DNA from 2 places in the Absiella sp. AM29-15 genome. Region 1 is predicted to be linked to the other one. Evidence: riboswitches for the same ligand, from Rfam matches in the RefSeq annotation. Region 1 holds a riboswitch; the other holds the start of a gene.

The links. A riboswitch is a leader RNA that binds a small molecule or an ion and turns the genes downstream of it on or off. The one in region 1 is predicted to bind cyclic di-GMP.
Region 2: it holds a riboswitch for cyclic di-GMP, as region 1 does, so the genes downstream of both, DW761_RS02670 (hypothetical protein) here and DW761_RS07735 (diguanylate cyclase domain-containing protein) in region 1, are expected to answer to the same signal.

Annotation. Positions count from the first base shown of each region.
Region 1 is NZ_QVFL01000006.1:56,709-66,472, forward strand. Features, by position in the region: gene DW761_RS07730 (CheR family methyltransferase) at 1-946, opposite strand, end outside; gene DW761_RS07735 (diguanylate cyclase domain-containing protein) at 891-3,374, opposite strand; cyclic di-GMP riboswitch class I at 3,440-3,514, opposite strand; gene DW761_RS07740 (serine dehydratase subunit alpha family protein) at 3,595-4,875, opposite strand; gene DW761_RS07745 (ABC transporter ATP-binding protein) at 4,937-5,596, opposite strand; gene DW761_RS07750 (ABC transporter permease) at 5,606-7,060, opposite strand; gene DW761_RS07755 (YitT family protein) at 7,152-8,015, opposite strand; gene asnB (asparagine synthase (glutamine-hydrolyzing)) at 8,151-9,764, shown strand, end outside.
Region 2 is NZ_QVFL01000002.1:121,904-131,667, reverse strand. Features, by position in the region: gene DW761_RS02705 (ABC transporter ATP-binding protein) at 1-269, opposite strand, end outside; gene DW761_RS02700 (ABC transporter ATP-binding protein) at 271-1,047, opposite strand; gene DW761_RS02695 (branched-chain amino acid ABC transporter permease) at 1,049-2,005, opposite strand; gene DW761_RS02690 (branched-chain amino acid ABC transporter permease) at 2,018-2,899, opposite strand; gene DW761_RS02685 (ABC transporter substrate-binding protein) at 2,988-4,169, opposite strand; gene DW761_RS02680 (hypothetical protein) at 4,400-5,797, opposite strand; gene DW761_RS02675 (hypothetical protein) at 5,769-6,755, opposite strand; gene DW761_RS02670 (hypothetical protein) at 7,009-7,224, opposite strand; cyclic di-GMP riboswitch class I at 7,258-7,342, opposite strand; gene glmS (glutamine--fructose-6-phosphate transaminase (isomerizing)) at 7,809-9,623, shown strand; gene DW761_RS02660 (site-2 protease family protein) at 9,732-9,764, opposite strand, start outside.

The sequences.
Region 1 (9,764 bases):
CAAAGGCTTCCGCATCCCTGAAGAATCCTGTAACACCAATCAATAATTCTTTAAACAGGGTTTCTTTTTCCTGATCACTGCCACTTAAATAATTCAGATATTCTTCTAGATTATGGAACTGATTGATACTGACACGACGTTCCATTCTTCGTACCAGAGTATTTTCCTTATAATTGGAGAAATCCATATGACAGTATTCTTTTAAAACATCTAAGATCTTAGATAATGTATCTTTATGTAAAGGCTGTTCATTGGCTTCATCTGGATGCATATATGGATGTTGGATAAATCCCGTCATTGCTTTTGACATCTTTCCAGGAGGCAATACATAATCGCTTAATCCAGTTGCGATACTGCTTAATGGCATACTGTTGAATGCGGCAGTTTTAGGTTCTTGTACCATAATCATACCACCATACTCTTTGATATCACGAATACCTAAAGAGCCATCACTTCCAGCACCACTTAAAACGATGGCAATGGCATATTTGCCACAATCTCTTGCAAGGGATCGAAAGAAATTATCGATGGCAAGATTAATCCCATTGATATTGTTTTGTTCATCTAATTTCAAATGTCCATGATGAATCGTCAATTCCTTTTTTGGCGGAATCAGATAGACATGATTTGGTTTTACCTCTTCATCATCACTCGCCACATGGACTTCCATCTTGGTATAGCGGGCAAGCAGCTCGCTCATTAAACTCTTATAATCTGGTGACAAGTGCTGGATTACCACAAAGGCACATCCTGAATCATCTGGCATGCTTTTAAAGAAATCCTGTAATGCTTCTAATCCACCGGCACTTGCTCCCACACCGACTACATAAAACGCTTCATTCTCAGACTTATTTTCCTTTTTTACAATTTCCATAGCTCCACCTTCTTTATTAAACTGTTTCTTCGCATATATGATATGTGCTGCGTCCACTGCGTTTTGCTTCATATAATAACTCATCGGCTTTTCGCATCGCATTTTCCAATGAGGCGTTTTCTTTCACAAATACAACGCCCATACTCATTGTCACATCTACGTTTTTTGCATCTTCATATTTTTTCTCATGCATTTCTTTTAATGCCCGCTCACATAGAAGTGCAATCTCTTCCTTATTGGTATTCTGGATAAACAATAAGAATTCATCTCCGCCAAGGCGTGCAACGATTCCTTCATGGAATACATGTTTTAATATCGATGCAGTTTCAATCAATACATGATCTCCCGCAAAATGACCAAATTCATCATTTACTTGTTTGAATTTATCTAGATCTGCCATAATGATGGCACCACCCTGTTTGGATAATGCATGATTGATTTCTTTAAATCCTCCAGCACGATTATAGATGCCTGTCAAAGAATCCGTCGTGCTTTCTTTATACAACTGTTCCTTTTCATTGATCTGCTGCTGGATATCTAAAATCTTGCCAATCGCATAAACTGGTCGATGTCCATAGTTTCCTATATCATAAATAATTTTAATTACCAGCTGATACCAGCGTTCACTGCCATCCAGCATACGTATCAAAACTTCTTCATGACGATCTAACGCATTTTCCAGATATTCTTCTAATACCGTCAATACCATATGTTCATTGGTTTCCTGTTTTGCGGATTCATCTTTGAAATGCTCAATCATTTCTTCATTTGCAATCTTTCCGATGCCTTCTTTACTGATTTTCATTGTATCTTTTTCAAAATCATATTCAAAGGTCATTTCTCCAGTGATTATCGATAACATCTGATATCGCTGATATTCCAATTCAATGGCACGCTGTACTTCAAAACGATGCCGGTAATACATAAAGATTGCGCCAACAATTCCCGCAATCAACAATAATGCGACAAAACTAACACCGGCGATATGCTCATTCAAAAAATCCTTTAAATGAAAGCTTTCTTCCACGTAGGCATTCTTATAAATATAGCGGTTTAATTTTTCACTGTCTATCGTACGTATCCCTTTATTTAAAATACTGATCAGACGGGAATCTGTATTTTTAGATACCCCGAATGCATATTGATTCAATAAATATTCCGGTACAGAAAAAGTACTGAGGTTGTCCAAATGCAGCTTGTTGGTATAATACGTCAGCTGATATGGATTGATATATGCATAATCAACTTCCCGCTCATTTAATGCTTCTAATAAATCTTCGATATTGTTGTAGCGTTTATCTTCGTTTGCTTCCGCAATTGCGGGTGTATTTAAATAGGTGGTCCCTTTGATTTTGTCCTTTAATTCATTAGGATCCAGATTTTTATTCATAACCAGCATGATATCACTTACTAGCCATGGAGAAGTAAATGTGACATCCAATGTTTCTGCCTGCGATGCATCAAATGGTAATCCCATCAAAACAGAGGCTTCTCTGTTTTTTATTTTATTTTTATATTCTTCATATGTTTTTACCATTTCATATTCAAATTTCATTCCCGTATTTTCAGAAATAAAATCCAGAATATCCTTGCCGATTCCTACCGCTTCTCCATTTTTAGAATCTTCAATCGGCGCATTGTTTTCAAGTACCAATACCTTGATGGTACCATTTTCTTTGATGAATTCTTTTTCTTTGCTGTTTAGATGAATCTCCCCACACATATTTTCAAAATAACGATTATACAGTGTGGTTGTCAATAATGGATTCATTTTAGAAAGATCTAGAATTGCCTGATTCAATTCCGTTACGATTTCTGTATTTCCTTTGGTCGTCGCAAAATAGAATGCATCCGGTGAAAAGCGTGAAATACTTCGATAGTCCTCCGTATTTTCTAAATCTGTAAGCAGATAGGCATCCGCTTCTTCATTTTCGATTTTTTTGATTAAATCCTCTGTATCTAATGCCTCAATCTTGGTATAGGTAAATCCATTCATCGCCGCAAACTGATCCAGCTTTTCAATTCGTGTTTTCGCATTTTTATTAACGGCAATCTTTAAATCCTTTTTGGTTGCTAATGATTCCAGATTGACAAGATCACTATCATCTTTGACCGCAATAATATTATATGCATAACCATATGGCTCACTTGGATAATCATACATTTTGGCGAGTGCATCATTGTAACGCATACAGCCCAGCAAATCAATTTCCCCATCTTCCAGCTGTTTTGTTAATGTGGTCAACTGTTCATTTAAATCTCCCTTTGCTTCTACAAACTCATATTCCCAATCATTGTATTGGGCAATCTGCATCAGATAATCATAAGTATATCCATAACGATTGCCATTTTCATCCTTCATCGTCAATCCTGACTGTATCGGATATCCTACTTTAATGACCCTTCGACTTGATGCATGCATTGGCAGCATAGAAATTGTCGGCAGCAACAAAATCAGCAGAATCAATATTGTATTGCGTATGTGCTTTTTAATTTTCATTGTATTGCATCCTCCTGATTATAATAAAAAGGCTGCCAAAACAGCAACAAAAAAAAGAACATTTTTTTTGCAACTGGCTATCCCCGTGGGACCCTGTAGTTTTGCGTCTCTATCTTGCGGTAGATTTGCCTATTTATATTTTCAAATTAATTATAACCTTTTTAGGAAAAAAAGGGAATATTTTTCCTACATTCGTAGAAAATATATTCCTTTTTATCCTTTATTTATCATTTTTTATCATCAATTCTATAATTTCTTCATCGGTTCCCTTCATTCCCTTACGGGCAAGCTCTCCTACACTTTCTATTGTGGCCTTGATTCCCTTTTGAACAATGCCTTCTCCACAATAAAACTGCTTACCGCATTGATACATATAACAGCCCATAATCCCCGCATCAACGGCACTGGCGATCTTTGCGGCACAGCTTGGTTTTGCCCCATCACAGATCATACCGCTTGTAATTGCTAACGCATTGACAATCGTATGCGTAATGTTTTCATAGTTGCCACCCAAAAGATATGCAATCCCAGCACCTGCGCCAGCACCTGCACTTACTGCCCCACAATATGCAGACAATCTGCCAATGAACTGTTTTTGATAGATTGTGGATAGATTACTGATCAATAATGCCCGATATAATTCTTCTTTGCTTTTTTGCAGCTCTTTCGCATATACAATAACCGGTAAAGAAGCACTCATGCCCTGATTGCCGCTTCCACTATTAATGATGACTGGCAATTCACAACCACTCATTCTTGCATCAGAACCGGCTGCAGCCATTGCTCTTGCCTTCACCTGTACACTGTCCCCATATACTTTCAACAGCATATTGGCAATACCTGCCCCATAGCCTTTTTCAATGCCTTCCTTTGCAATCGCTGTGTTGTAATCAATCTGACGCTGCAAAATATCTTTAACATCATCTAAATCAGCGGTTAATGCGAAATCATAGATATCCTCCATGGATAAGGAAGCGTATGCTTCATCTTTTTGTTCCTTGCCACAGATACTTTTTTCAAACAGGATTTCCTGATCTTTTTCAATCAATACCACATTGCTGTGCTCCTGTGCTACTTTTACTTTACAATAAGACTTTTCATTAGATACAATCACTTCTAGCTCTAATGCATTTTCACATTTTAAAGGATGTACACGAATGCATTTTTCCTTCATGAAGGTATCAATTGCTGCACGCTGTTCTTCGCTTACCTCGCTGATAACTTCAAGATTTTTACTCGCATCTCCTGCGATAATCCCCACCACTGCCGCTACTGGAATACCTTTTCTACCACCGGTATTTGGTACGATTACACTTTTTACATTCTTGATGATGTTGCCACTGGCATAAATATCCACGGCATCAATTTCCTGATTAAATTTTTCTTTCGCAAGTGCTGCCGCAAATGCGATGGCGATTGGCTCCGTACAGCCCATTGCAGGAACCAGTTCCTTCTTTAAAATACTTACATAATCCTGATATCGCTGATCTTTTTTATCCATAATTCTACTCCTCTTCTACCTTAGTATATTTTAACATGGCAGAAAAAAAAGATATAGCCTTCTATATCTTTTTTGTGGATTTTTTCATTCGTTTTAATTCATAGATTTCATCCGCACAGGCAGCGACTTCTTTAGAGTGCGTTACCATAATGATACAATGACCCTCTTTTGCCAAGGACTTAAATATTTCAAGAATCTCAGCCTGTGTTTCCATATCCAGATTGCCTGTTGGCTCATCTGCCAAAATCACTTTTGGCTCATAAGACAAGCATCGTGCGATGGCAACTCTTTGTTGTTGACCTCCGGATAGTTTCAATATTCTGCGATTCATTTCTTCTTCATCTAATCCAACTTTTTCCAGCAGCTCTCTTGCAATCATTTTGCGGTTTTCTTTCTTACCGGCAATTTCCATGGATAATACTACATTTTCTAAAGCGGTTAAATGCATTAACAAGTTATAGTTCTGAAAGATTACACCAACATATTGACTTCGATAATGATATGGATCCATATCTGTAATATCTTTTGCATCATATAAGATTTTGCCTGATGATGGTTTGGTCAGTAAACTCATCATGGAAAGCAGCGTTGTTTTCCCTGCACCGCTTTTTCCTACAATGGCATAAATTTTTCCCTGTTTAAAGGATAAGGATACATGTTCAATAACATTTGTTTTTCCTGTATACGTATAACTAACATCTTGTAATTGTAAGATTTCCATATGATACACCTACTCTCTATCTGATAAAATCTTTAAAGGTTCATAACGTAAGATGCTCATAATCGCAACACCGCCAGACACCATTGTCAACAATACCGCAATGCCACATACTTCCAATACCACGATGATATCTGTAGCACTGCTTACTTCACGAATATATTGTTTTCCCTGTGCCATCATATCCTTTGACATTTCTTTATGATCACCTGTATCTTCTGGCATATCTTTCCCAAAATTTCCAGGACGATCATTTTGTGTTATGGTAGTGTTTTCTAACAACATATTGGTAACTGGTACACTGATACACGCACCTATGCCACTTCCTATCAGCATGGATACCATTGTCACAACAAATATCTCCAATACAAACTGACAAGCAATTTTGCGCTTATTCATGCCTATAGCCGCAAGTACACCAATTTCATATTTGCGCTCACGGATATGATATATATGAAGAACCACCAGAATCAAGCCTGCAATCACAAGTACCACAACTAAGAAAATTGTCGCATATCCACTCAGGCTTTCCAAAGGTTGAAGACTTTGTTCATATTGATTCAGGTTTTGTGATTGTATCGTATAATCATCTGATAATCCAAGATCTCTTGCCTGTGCTTCAAAAGCTTCATATGCTTCTACATTTTCAAACAGATAAGTCCCTGATACACTTGCCTTTAAAGCTTTATCACTATCCGTTTTATTTGATGCTTCCACAATCGTATCTATGGTTGTTGTACTTGTATATATCTGATTTGCAGGATCACTTCTCATAAATCCTATATCACTACTTGTTTCATTTAAGCTATAAATTCCACTAATTTTCAATTCTGTTACATCTTTGGTATTATCTGGATTTATCAGTTTTATGGTATCTCCAACAGCCAAAGTGTTATATTCTGCTAATTCTTCAGAAATGATACATGTGTCTTGATCACTTTCCAGAAACATCGTGCCCTTAGTTATACTGGCATTGCCTTCCGCAAAATTCGTCATTGCCTCCTGGGTGCTATAGCCAATAAGTGAAAAATCTGCACTGCTCATTTCTTTACCGCCAAAATTCTTTCCCATATCCGCCATATGCTCATCACTTGATGATAGTGGCTCTATGCCTTCTGCATTCATTGACAAAGTTTCTATATAGTAAAAATCTTTTACGCTTTCAGCTTTCGCATATGTTTGTAACTCTTCTAAAGAAAGTGAATGGATATTTGACAACATTTCTTTAGGATTCACATCCTCTGGATTCTCTTTGTTTCCCTGTTTCATAACAGACATACGATCAATGCCAATCGTTGCGTTAATGGTAAGCTCATCTAAGCCGGCAGCTCTTTGTTTTGCTGCTGCTTGATGAATGGATAATGAAAGGCAACAAGATAATCCAATGACGAGTGCAATGATGCCAAGCAATATATTCTTTCCCATATTTCGGCAGATGTTTCGCCATGCATTCTTTATGATATACATAATATTCCTCCTTATGCTCACCCATTATATAGAAGGAATGTGATGAAAACATGAAGAATATATGAAAAAAATAGAGATTTCAATGAAACCTCTATTCAATCGGTACCTGATAGAATCTGCCTTCGACATATTCTGTCTTTGTGACATTGATAAAACTTGATGTATCAATTTCTCTGATTCGAGTCACCAGACCTTTGACGGAATTAGAATCCACAACTGTATACAGCATCGTTCTTGGCTGTCCATAATATGTACCAATGCCATCTAAACGCGTGACTCCATGATGGGTAGAATTCTGTATTTCTTCCACAACGATTTCCGGGTTGCTGGTAATAATGAAAATCGTCATTTGTTTATAACGTTTATGAACGGTATTGATGACCTGTGTACTACAGAACTGAAAGATGATGGAATATAAAGCTTTATTCCAGCCAAATAAATATCCTGCTGCCACAAGCATTACCGCATTCATTCCCAAGATGAAATTCCATGCCGGCTGACCAGTCTTTTTACTGATCCACATAGCGATAAAATCCGTACCTCCACTACTGGCATTGCCACGAAGTGCAATACCCAAAGCGATACCCTGCAAGATACCACCAAAAATCGTAATCAACAGGATATCCTCTGTGATATTGATACTTGGCATGATATCCGCAAATAGACCGGTTAAAAATATCATCAAACAGGAAAAAATCGTAAATTTCTTTCCTACCATTTTATAGCCGATAAATGCTGGAATGGCATTTAATAAATAATACACTGGTGAATATGGAATAGCGATATCAAGATATTGATCAAAGTATCGCTGAATAAAAACCGTTAAACCTGTAAAACCACCCGGAAACAAGCCCCCAGCATTAATAAATGTATTAATGTTTACTGCACATAGAAATGACGCAATCACCACTAAAACAAACGTGGAGATATCCTTTCTATTAAACGTATCCTTCATGTCTTAACTTCTCCTTTTTCTTGTAAGCATATTTATTATACACTCATTTATATTTAATTCTACCTATCTGTACATGTTTTCACTGTCATATTTTGTTTTTGTATATCATACACTGAAACGAAAGGATGCGATCAAATGAAAGAGTATTTATTTATTAAAAATCAGAACATTGATGCCATGCATACCCACTTTGCTTCTCTTGTGCATATGCAGGATATGTGGCTGTGTGGTTTTGAGGAAATCAGTTATGCACGTAAGAACTATGCCATCGTGGTAGATGGTGAGGTATATAACGAAAAACAAATCAAAGAAGAGTTACATGAAGCACAGTTTCCCCCTATTGCATCATTAGAAGAATTGTTTTTATATGCCTATTTACACTGGAAAGAAGATTTGATGAAGCATATCGAAGGAGCCTATGCCTTCGTGTTGTATCATGATCATCAAATACTAGCTGCTAAAGATCCTTTGGGACTTTCTGTTCTATATTATTATGAGGATGATCACCAGCTTGTCATCAGTAATCGTATTTCCCTCATGCTGGATAATGCTGCTATTACACCAAAGCTGAGTAAAGAAGGCGTTATGGACCTGTTTGCCTTTGGTCCAGGTATTCCTGAAAACAAAACGATTCTTGATGGCATCCATCAATTAGCCATGGGACAATATTTTACGTATAAAGATAAAGTAGCATTAAAAACATATTATCGTTTACGTGCGAAAAAACATGAAGATGATATTGATACGACCGCAAAACATGTCTATGAACTTGTGGAAGCCTCTATCAAACGACAGATGGACCAAGTGCATGCTTCTTTTTTAAGCGGTGGTTTAGACAGCAGTATCATCACAGCGGTATGTGCAAAGGAAACAGCAGACTGGCATACCTATTCCCTTGCCTATGAAGGCAATAAAGAAAACTTTAAAGGCAACATGTATCAGGTATCTTTAGATGATGATTATATCAAACAGATGTGTGAACGCTATCCTTTACAACATCAGGAATTGATGATTACACAGAAACAATTGCGTGATGAATTAAAAAATGCCATGCTGGCACGTGAATTTCCTGGCATGGCAGATATCGACAGTTCCCTATTATGGTTATGTGAACAGGTATCACAAAAAGAACGTGTGATTTTCAGTGGAGAATGCAGTGATGAAATCTTTGGCGGCTATCCTTGGTTTTATCGTAAAGAATTAAAAGATTTAGAAACATTTCCATGGCTAAGAAATGTAAATGATCGTATTTCCTTGTTGCATGAGGATATCAAGCACTTTGATTATCAGGGCTATATTAAGAAAAACTATGCGGATAGTATTGCGGATATGGATTATCTATCTGATGATAGTAAAGAAGACCGCCAAGCAAGGATTCACAGTGTTTTATGTCTGCACTGGTTCATGCAGACTTTGGTAGTACGTCAAATCACCATGGCAAATTGGGCAAACATCACGATACGAGCACCATTTGCGGATGTAAAAACATTGGAATATGTATACAATATCCCATGGGATATGAAGTTTTATAAACAAAATGAAAAAGGTATCCTACGTAAGGCATTTGAGAAACTGCTGCCAAAAGATGTTTGTTGGAGAAAGAAAAATCCTTTCCCTAAAACCCATAATCCCCTATACGCCGATCTGGTCGCTGATTTATTAAAGAAACGATATGATGATCCATCCTCTCCCCTTCATCGTTTATTTGATGACGCCACATTAAAAGAACTAATTGAAAGCAAAGGTGCA
Region 2 (9,764 bases), on a different contig from region 1:
CCCGCAAAGATTCTTCTTCCTTCAGGAACATGACTGATACCTAGTTTCATTATATCCTGTGCTGAACATTTATTCAACACTTTCCCATCATAGGTAATCGTACCAGCACTTGGTTTTACAAGTCCACTTAAGGCTTTTAATATACTTGTTTTCCCAGCCCCGTTCGCACCAATCAAGGTTACGATTTCGCCTTCATTTACTTCCAAGTCAATGCCTTTTACCGCATGAATAGCACCATATTTTATATTCAGTCCTTCTACCTTTAACATACTATATCTCCTCACCCAAATAAGCTTCAATTACTCGTTTATTTGTTTTGATTTCTTCTGGTACACCTGATGCGATAATCTTGCCATAATCTAATACATAGATTCTTTCACACAGATTCATAACCAGTGACATATCATGTTCAATCAATAGAATACTGATATGGAATTCATCTCTGATAAAACGAATCAGCTTTGTTAATTCAGCTGTTTCTTGCGGATTCATACCGGCAGCAGGTTCATCTAAGAATAATAGTTTAGGATTTGTTGCCATGGCACGGGCAATCTCTAATCTTCTTTGTTCCCCATAAGGCAGGTTGCTAGCAAGTTCATCCTTTTTATCCTCCAAATGGAAGATTTTTAATAACTCCATTGCTTTCTTACGCATCTTTTCTTCTTCTTTATAAAAGGCAGGTAAACGTAACAATGCTGTAATGGTTCCATATTTTACATCTTTGTTCATGGCAATTAAAACATTATCTAAAACTGTCATTTCTTTAAACAGACGAATATTCTGGAATGTTCTCGCAAGACCCATAGCTGTAATCTTATATGGTTTTACACCATTTAGTTTTACTGCTTTTCCATCTTTTTCAAATTCAATTGTTCCCTCACTTGGAACATATACCCCAGTTAACATGTTAAACAATGTTGTTTTACCAGCACCATTTGGTCCAATCAGACCAACTAGTTCTCCTTCATTGATTTCCATATTTACATTGGAATTTGCACAAAGACCATCAAAGTTCTTTGTTAATTTTTTTACAGAAAGTAAAGGCATATTAATCTACCTCCTTTTTCTTTTTCCACTTCGCAGGAAGAAAATCTGTGATTTCTTTATTGCCGAATAATCCCTGTGGTCGATATACCATGATTAAGATAATCGCTAATGCATAAATGATCATACGAATTTCCGCATAACTCTGTAAGAACAGGTTGATTAATCCTAATACGATTGCCGCAAGGATACTTCCAGATAGAGAACCCATTCCACCAAATACAACGATAACCAAAATATCGATGGATTTCATAAATCCAAATGTAGATGGTTTTAATACATAGAAATAAGAAGCATATAATGCACCAGCTATGGATGCCAGTACAGCACCAATAACAAATGCCAATGTTTTATATTTTGTTGTATTGATACCCATAGATTCACTGGCAATTTCATCTTCACGTACAGAAATACAGGCACGTCCATGTGAAGAACGAACAAAGTTGTGTACAACCAGAATGCTAATGACGATAAAAATAAATACTAATGGAAATGTTGTCAGTTTAGGAATACTGCTTAAGCCAGCAGCACCACCTGTGATTTCCATATTCTGAATTGCAATACGAATGACTTCTGAAAAGCCTAATGTTGCAATGGCAAGATAATCTCCACGCAAACGAAGAGTTGGAATAGCAACGATTAAAGCAACAATAGATGTAATGATTGCACCAATCAACATTCCTAAGAATAATCCTCCCATATTAGGGATTTTCAATAATGTAATAGCTGCACAATATGCGCCAATTGACATAAAACCTGCATGTCCTAAAGAGAACTGTCCGGTAAAACCGATAATCAGGTTAAGTCCTAATGCTAATATAATATTTATACCGATTGTAATGATTGTTACCTGATAAGTATTTGGAATCAAATTTCCCATAATCATTGCCTGAAAGATACCAAAGATCACACATGCAATGATGGTCCATATCAAATTGCGTTTTGTAAATTGATTTTTCATAGACGATTCCTCCTAAACTTTCTCTTTCACATTTTTACCAAGTAAACCACTTGGTTTGATGATCAGAATAATGATCAGGATCAGATATACAACAGCATCTTTTACCATTGAGAAGCCATATCCACTAGCTAATGTTTCAAGAATACCGATAGCCTCTCCACCTAGCATTGCGCCAGGAATAATTCCGATACCACCAAATACTGCGGCGATAAATGCTTTCAGACCTGGTATCATACCCATTAAAGGGTCAATAGAGTTATAATACATACCAATCATAACACCAGCAGCACCGGCTAATGCACTACCAATGGCGAAAGTAAATGAAATTGTGTGATTTACATTGATTCCCATTAATTCTGCTGCATCAGGATCTGTAGACACAGCACGCATTGCTTTACCGATTTTGGTTTTCTTAACGATCAACTGTAAAGCAATCATTAATACAATAGAAGTAATGAAAATCATAATCTGATGATTACTGATTTGAAGTCCAGCAACGGTATACACTTCTTTAGGGAAGAAATCAGCTGGATATGTACGAATGTTTGGTCCCATTACATACATCATTGCATATTCCATAAATAAGGAAACGCCAATTGCAGTTATCAAAGATGTAATTCTTGATGCGTGACGTAATGGCTTATATGCAATCTTTTCAATTAGTACACCTGTAAACATACAGATCAACATTGCGATAATCAAAGTTGGGAAAAATCCTAACCCCCATGATGTAGAAGCAAAGAAACCAACATATGCACCTAACATATAAATATCACCATGTGCAAAGTTAATTAATTTGATAATTCCATAGACCATGGTATAACCTAGAGCGATCAATGCGAAAATACTACCTACCGACAGACCATTGATCAGCTGTTGTAAAAATATTGTCATACGAATACCCCTTCCTATATACATTTGAAACGTCAAATAAGGTGAAAGTGCGCTTTCACCTTATTTATGTTGTTTATCAAATATCTTCTTATTTTGTTACATCAACATCAACAGCAGAAGCCTGTTCGCCATCTTTTAATTCAACGAATTTAATTGATTTAATAGGTGTGTGATCATCATCCATTGAGAATGTTCCTGTAACACCTGTGAAGTCTTTATATGCAGCAATTGCATTTGTAATTGCTTCTGGATCATCACTACCAGCTTTTTCGATTGCATCTTTAACAAAGTAAGCTAAGTCATATCCTAATGCAGCAAATGTATCAGGAGCTTTGTCATATTCATCTTTATAAGCTTTCAAGAATGCATCAACTTTTTCGTTCTTTTCTGTAGTAGAGAAGTGAGTAGTGAAGAATACGTTATTTAATTTATCTGCACCAACAACTTCTTTTAATTTAGGTGAATCAAATCCATCAGGTCCTAAGATTGGTTTTTCAATACCAGCTTCACGAGCCTGTTTTACGATCTGACTTGCTTCTTCATAATAACCTGGAATCAACATTGCATCATAATCTTTGCCTTTGATTTTTGTTAATACAGAACTGAATTCTTTATCACCCTGTGTATAGCTTTCATTTCCAACAATGTTTCCACCTAATTTTTTGAATTCATCAGAGAATACTTTTGTTAAACCTTTTGCATAATCACTTGAGTTATCAGAATATACTAATACATTTTTCCATCCTTTATCAAAAGCAGCTTTTGCTAATGCTTTCCCCTGGAATGAATCAGAGTAACAAATTTTAAAGCCATATGGCTGTACACTTCCATCAGTTTTCAAAGTCGCATCATCTGCTGTAGCTGAAGCTGAAAGTGTTGGAATTTTGTTTTCTGAAGCCATTTCAAATGCCTGTTTTGTCAATGATGAAATTGCAGGTCCTAAAATAACCTTAGATCCATCCTGTACCAACTGATTATAAACGGTTGGCATGTCTGTATCACTTGTTTTATTATCCAATACATCTAAATCAATTTTCTTTTGTTTGTCGCCGACTTTTACACCACCAGCAGCATTGATTTCTTTAACAGCTAATTTAATGCCCTCAACGTGACTTGTTCCATAAGTAGCTGCTGTTCCTGTTTGTTCATAGTTTACGCCCCATTTAACTGAATCTCCATTAGAGCCTTCATCTTTACTGCCGCAACCAGTCATTGTAAATGCCATTGCCGCACATGCTGCCATTGCAACATATTTCTTAAAATTTCCCATGTTTTTCTCTCCTTCTCTTTTTTTTCTTTCCTCAAAATAATCAATACGTTTAATTGATTAACAATATTATAGCGCATTGAAATTACATTGCAAGTGTTTTCTGCAAATTTTTACAATAATTTTCAGTAATGCTATCATTTTATTTCAAAGTATTCTAAAATAGTTAAAACCTCCTGTTTTTCATAAATAAAGGAGTGAACCTGGGCAAAGTCCACTCCTTCTCGTGATAATTAATATTTACTCATACCTCTTCGACGAAGATAATTTTTTATTGGTTTATAATAATACAACAATAAAGCCGGAATCAACAGACATAATAATCTTCCAAATATCGTATTTGCAAATAGCAGCAGTACACCAAGCCAAGGATTTCTTCCTGTAAGCGTTCCATACACATCTTCCTTGCGTATGATGATATCCTGCTTTTGGGCTGTATGCTTTCTGGTTTCTACAACCATATTATGATTTTCATCGATTGTTTTGATAAATCCTGTCCTTGGACCCTCTTTTGTTTCGTAAAGAATGATTTCATTTTCATATACTTCATCTGTACGTCCAATGGAATCAAAGAATGCCAGATCATTACAAAGTAAATCAGGTTCCATTTCATCTGTTTCTACTATATATGCAATTTTACCAAATGCCTCTGATTTTTTCTCAGGTGATGCAGTGGAAACATATAATACAAATAGATTCACAACAATGCTGCAGGTAATCGCAGCAATCAAAACAGTCATAACCAGCTGATCAAATCCCTTATGACGCTGATTTCTTACGAATTGATTTACAATATCTTCATAGCTGTCTTGTTTCGGTATCACGATACGAACGCCATCATCTAAATCCATGTCTTTTTCATAAAAGGGGAAATTTGTATATTGGGATATCTTTTGAGCACGCACGACCAACGTGATCAAAGCGATGATGACAACGATCAGAAAGTAGAATAAGTAATTTGACTGTCCAAAGTAATCAAACAGATGGGTAATGTTCTGCATACTGACAGGATCACTTATCAAATTATAGTAGCCACTGCTTAAGCGTAATATCCAAATGATGATTGCACTGATCACAATGACATATCTTGCGTCACGCTGTTCTGTTATAAATAGCGAACATTCCATCGTAACGACCGTAACAAATATGATATCAACAAGCCCTACCATATAGAGCGATATCATGTAATTCACAATGAATGGATATTGTAACAACATGGTCAACAGGATAGTAACGATATATCCTATTGTATAGTAGATAACGATTTCCTTTAAACGTATCAACAACTTGGTCAAAATCATCTTCAACGGATCATATCCGTTTTTTGCCAGTGTGTACCATTTATTTGCTGATATCTCCGCAAATGTAAGTAAATCGAAATAGCGTATCATATAGACAATATACATAGTGAAAGCAACTAAAACATAAAGACTAATCGTAGAAAAATAGCTTGGCATCATAAACTGTGGAACACTTTGTGACAGGACACTGCGCGTTAATGCCTGTAACACCAGATGAATAATAAAAGAAAGAATAGCAATACTCACTCCGTACCATAGAATGCTTTGACTTTTTCTTTTCTTTTCAATATATGACAATTTTCTATCCGTTTGTTTTACTATTTTGTTCATACTGATATACGATCTCTTTCCACGCGTTTTCAACACAATATGGGTGCTGTTCTATAAACTTTGGGTAGTAGTAGTTCTTTCCCAGCGTTGCACATATTGCATCATATCCAGCAATATTATTATGCTGATCCCAAACTTCTAATCGATTGCCATTTCTGCGATATTCATAATCGGGCATTGTTTTCATTAGATATTCTTCCATTTCCTTTGCACGATCGTCCCTTATGATTGCACACAGGTGATCCCAAGTTTTGATAAAATCCTGTACGGGAGAATTACAAAGAAATCTACCATCATACAAGGGGGAAATATGGGTTGCACAGGCTTCTATCATTTTGTAATCAAAAGAAGAAAATAACAATGTCCGTTTTTGTCTTTGCAATTCCTGACATATCGTTTGAATCGCAAGAATACATTTCTCATCATAATATAATCTTGCTAAATTCCAGATAATCAGTTTGCTTTCTGTATAGTAACCAGCCATTAATTCCACTACGCTTTTTTCTGGTGGAGTTAATGTACTGATTTCTCTTTCACTTAAATAACCTAGATTAACATCCAGCAAATCTTTGGCAATCTGATGCTTCCTTTCATCAATACTGCCAGGCTCCTTTGCTGTAATAAATGTGAGATATTCAAGAACACTCATGTTCTCAAACATCATGTTTGTACTTCCTATATAGTAGACATGCGGTAAAATCAAACGTTTTTTCCGCATCATCCCTGTCTCATTTAAAACACATCTGCCATCTTTATACGGTCTGGCATTCGCAACGATTTCAAGAAACAAACGCACTTCAAATGCTTTATTTCCAATAATCGCCCAGATTTCGCCTTCTAAAGCTTCAAAATTCAGGTCCTGAAATACTTGGACAGGCTGCTCGTTATCCTTTTGGTAAAATTCCATACTTGCAACATGTTCCATCAGAACACTTTGTTTTCTCCTCTGTTCCTCCATACGCCACACCTATTTCATTTCCACAGATGGATATGACAGTTTCCAACTGTTTACGCAATTCTCAGCGTTCATATGCCATCAACAGGAAAAACAGTCCTTTCCCTACACACTAATCATAACTTCCAGGGACACAGACTGTCAAACGTTACTTTTATTTTTACGTTCCTGTCTATCAGCAATAATCGCTTTTCGGCCACTATTTGGTTATTTATTAAATTTTGACAACTCGTTTCCAGCTTATGATTTCACTATCCTAGCCGATAGCGAATCCTAAGACTTTCTCGTTAAATATGCTTTTCTTAATAAACGCCGCTGGAATTTGATTGTCTAGGGAAGGTGTATGTAAAAATATCCATTTAGCCAAAATGTTTGTCTTCATTACCTTAGCGTTTCTGCATATAGCCTTTATGCAGCTTTCCGCATTCCCATTTGGAAGTGCCAACGCACCATCAAATAAAGTTTTTTTCATGTTTCTCTCTCCTCCATTAAACATGCTTTATTCTTCGGCAACTGGCTGTCGTATTTTCTAATAAATAGACCCTATAGCTTTGCGTCACCAGATCACTCTGGCTTTGCCTTGTTTCCTCCAAGTGGTATATACCACTTGGTCTATACCAATTATAGACCATGTCTTATTTTAATGCAAGCGTTTACTTAAAATTTTTATCGTTTTTTTGTAAAAATCGCTTTCATTTGTTACAAATCTTTTTCAAAACTCCAATTTTCCTTATAGTAACGGCATATATTTCAATAACCTGCTCTTTTTTTTATCTATGGAATTGTATATATGTCCTATACTTCTCATAAAAAAACCTATTGCAATTTCAAATAATCATAGTATACTAATACCAGTTATTATTTTTACCAAGGAGGATCGTGGGTAGTAATAATGAGCGCCTGGACCTACGGGTTGACGAGGATAACAGTTATCGAAAGATTCGGCGGGTACTGTTACGGTTATTGTGGATCGAAAGAGAATAGACAAAAGCAACATCATAATGCTACAAAAACTATTCTCAACACACTATTTTTTATCATGGAGGAACATAAAATATGTGTGGAATAATTGGCTATGTGGGATCAGAGAAGATCTCAAATAGTGTTTTGATTGCGGGTTTACACGCCTTAGAATACCGTGGGTATGACTCTGCAGGATTAGCACTGGCACAAAATGATCAGGTAACAATTATCAAAGCAAAAGGAAATGTCAGCTTTTTAGAGGAAAAGCTTAAAAAGATGAACACAAAAGGAACAACATTGGGAATTGCCCACACACGTTGGGCAACGCATGGTGAACCAAATGAAACAAACAGCCATCCCCATCAAAGTGGATTGGTAACGCTTGTTCATAATGGTATTATTGAAAATTATAATACGATCAAAGAAGAACTGGAAAACGCAGGTTATGATTTTTATTCACAAACAGATAGTGAAATTGCGGCAGCTTATATTGACTATTGTTATTTTCTGACAAAAGATAAAGTGTCTGCTTTAACGAAAGCTTATCAGCATTTCAAAGGAAGTTTTGCATTTGCTATCATCTTTCAGGATGAACTGGATGTAATATATGCTATGCGAAAGAATTCACCGCTTGTTTTAGGTGTTGGTGAACATCAGAACTTTCTGGCAAGCGATATTTCAGCTTTCTTAAAATATACAAACCAATATATTGTATTAGAACATGAAGAAATTGCTGTTCTTCATAAAGATCAAATTACCATTCAAAATCTGAATGGTGATCTGTTGGATAAAGAAATACAAACTAGTGAAATGGATATCACAGATATCCAAAAGGGCGGCTATGAACACTTTATGTTGAAAGAAATTCATGAAGAACCAGATGTTGTGAAAAAAACAATCGATTCACTTATGCAAAATAATCTATTGGATCTATTGAATACAATGCCCAATTTAAAACAATATGATCAAATACATATCATTGCCTGTGGCAGTGCCATGTATGCTGGTATGATAGCGAAATCCTTGATTGAATCAAGAGCACGCATTCATGTAGATTGTATCTGTGCAAGTGAATATCGTTATGCAAATCCTATTTATTCAGGCAACACATTAGCCATCTTCATTAGTCAATCTGGTGAAACTGCGGACACAATAGCTGCTTTACAACTAGCAAAAGCAAATGATGTCGCAACCCTGGCAATCGTCAATGTCATTGGTTCTACTATAGCACGTGATGCTGATCATGTTATTTATACGAAAGCTGGACCTGAAATCTGTGTGGCAACGACAAAGGCTTATTGTACACAGGTAGCTGTCTTATCTTTACTTGCCTGCTATCTGTCCTATGTTCATGGCCATATGCAGGATGATGAAGTTATGCAGTTAAGTAAAGAAATCAAAACTTTACCGAAATTAATGCAACAGCTTATTGAAAAAGATTATTCTGCGTTTGCAAAGAAAATATATCAGCATAATGATGTGTTCTTTATCGGGCGTGGATTGGATTATTCTTTATCCATGGAAGGCAGTTTAAAACTAAAAGAGATATCTTATATACATAGTGAAGCCTATGCGGCTGGTGAATTGAAGCATGGAACGATTTCTTTAATTGAAGAAGGCACCCCTGTCATCGCACTTGCGAGTGATGAGGATTTATATGAAAAAACGATTAGTAATATCAAAGAAGTAAAAGCCCGTGGTGCTTATGTTTTATTGATCATCAGTGATGATTTACAGATAGCACATGATGGATATGATGATATTTTGCGTATACCAAAAACTGATAAATTGATTCAGGCAATACTGGGTGTTATACCATTACAGTTATTAGCTTATGAAATCGCCAGACTTCGTGGTTGTGAAATAGATCAGCCCAGAAACCTAGCTAAATCGGTTACTGTTGAATAACGGTATTTACCTGTAAAGTGCCTTGACTTCCTAATATTACACACACTTTGGTACTTTACAGTTAAATATATAAAGAAAGAAGCGACATGAATAAGCCGCTTCTTTTTCTTAGAATAAAATTTTAGATACAATATTGGAGTA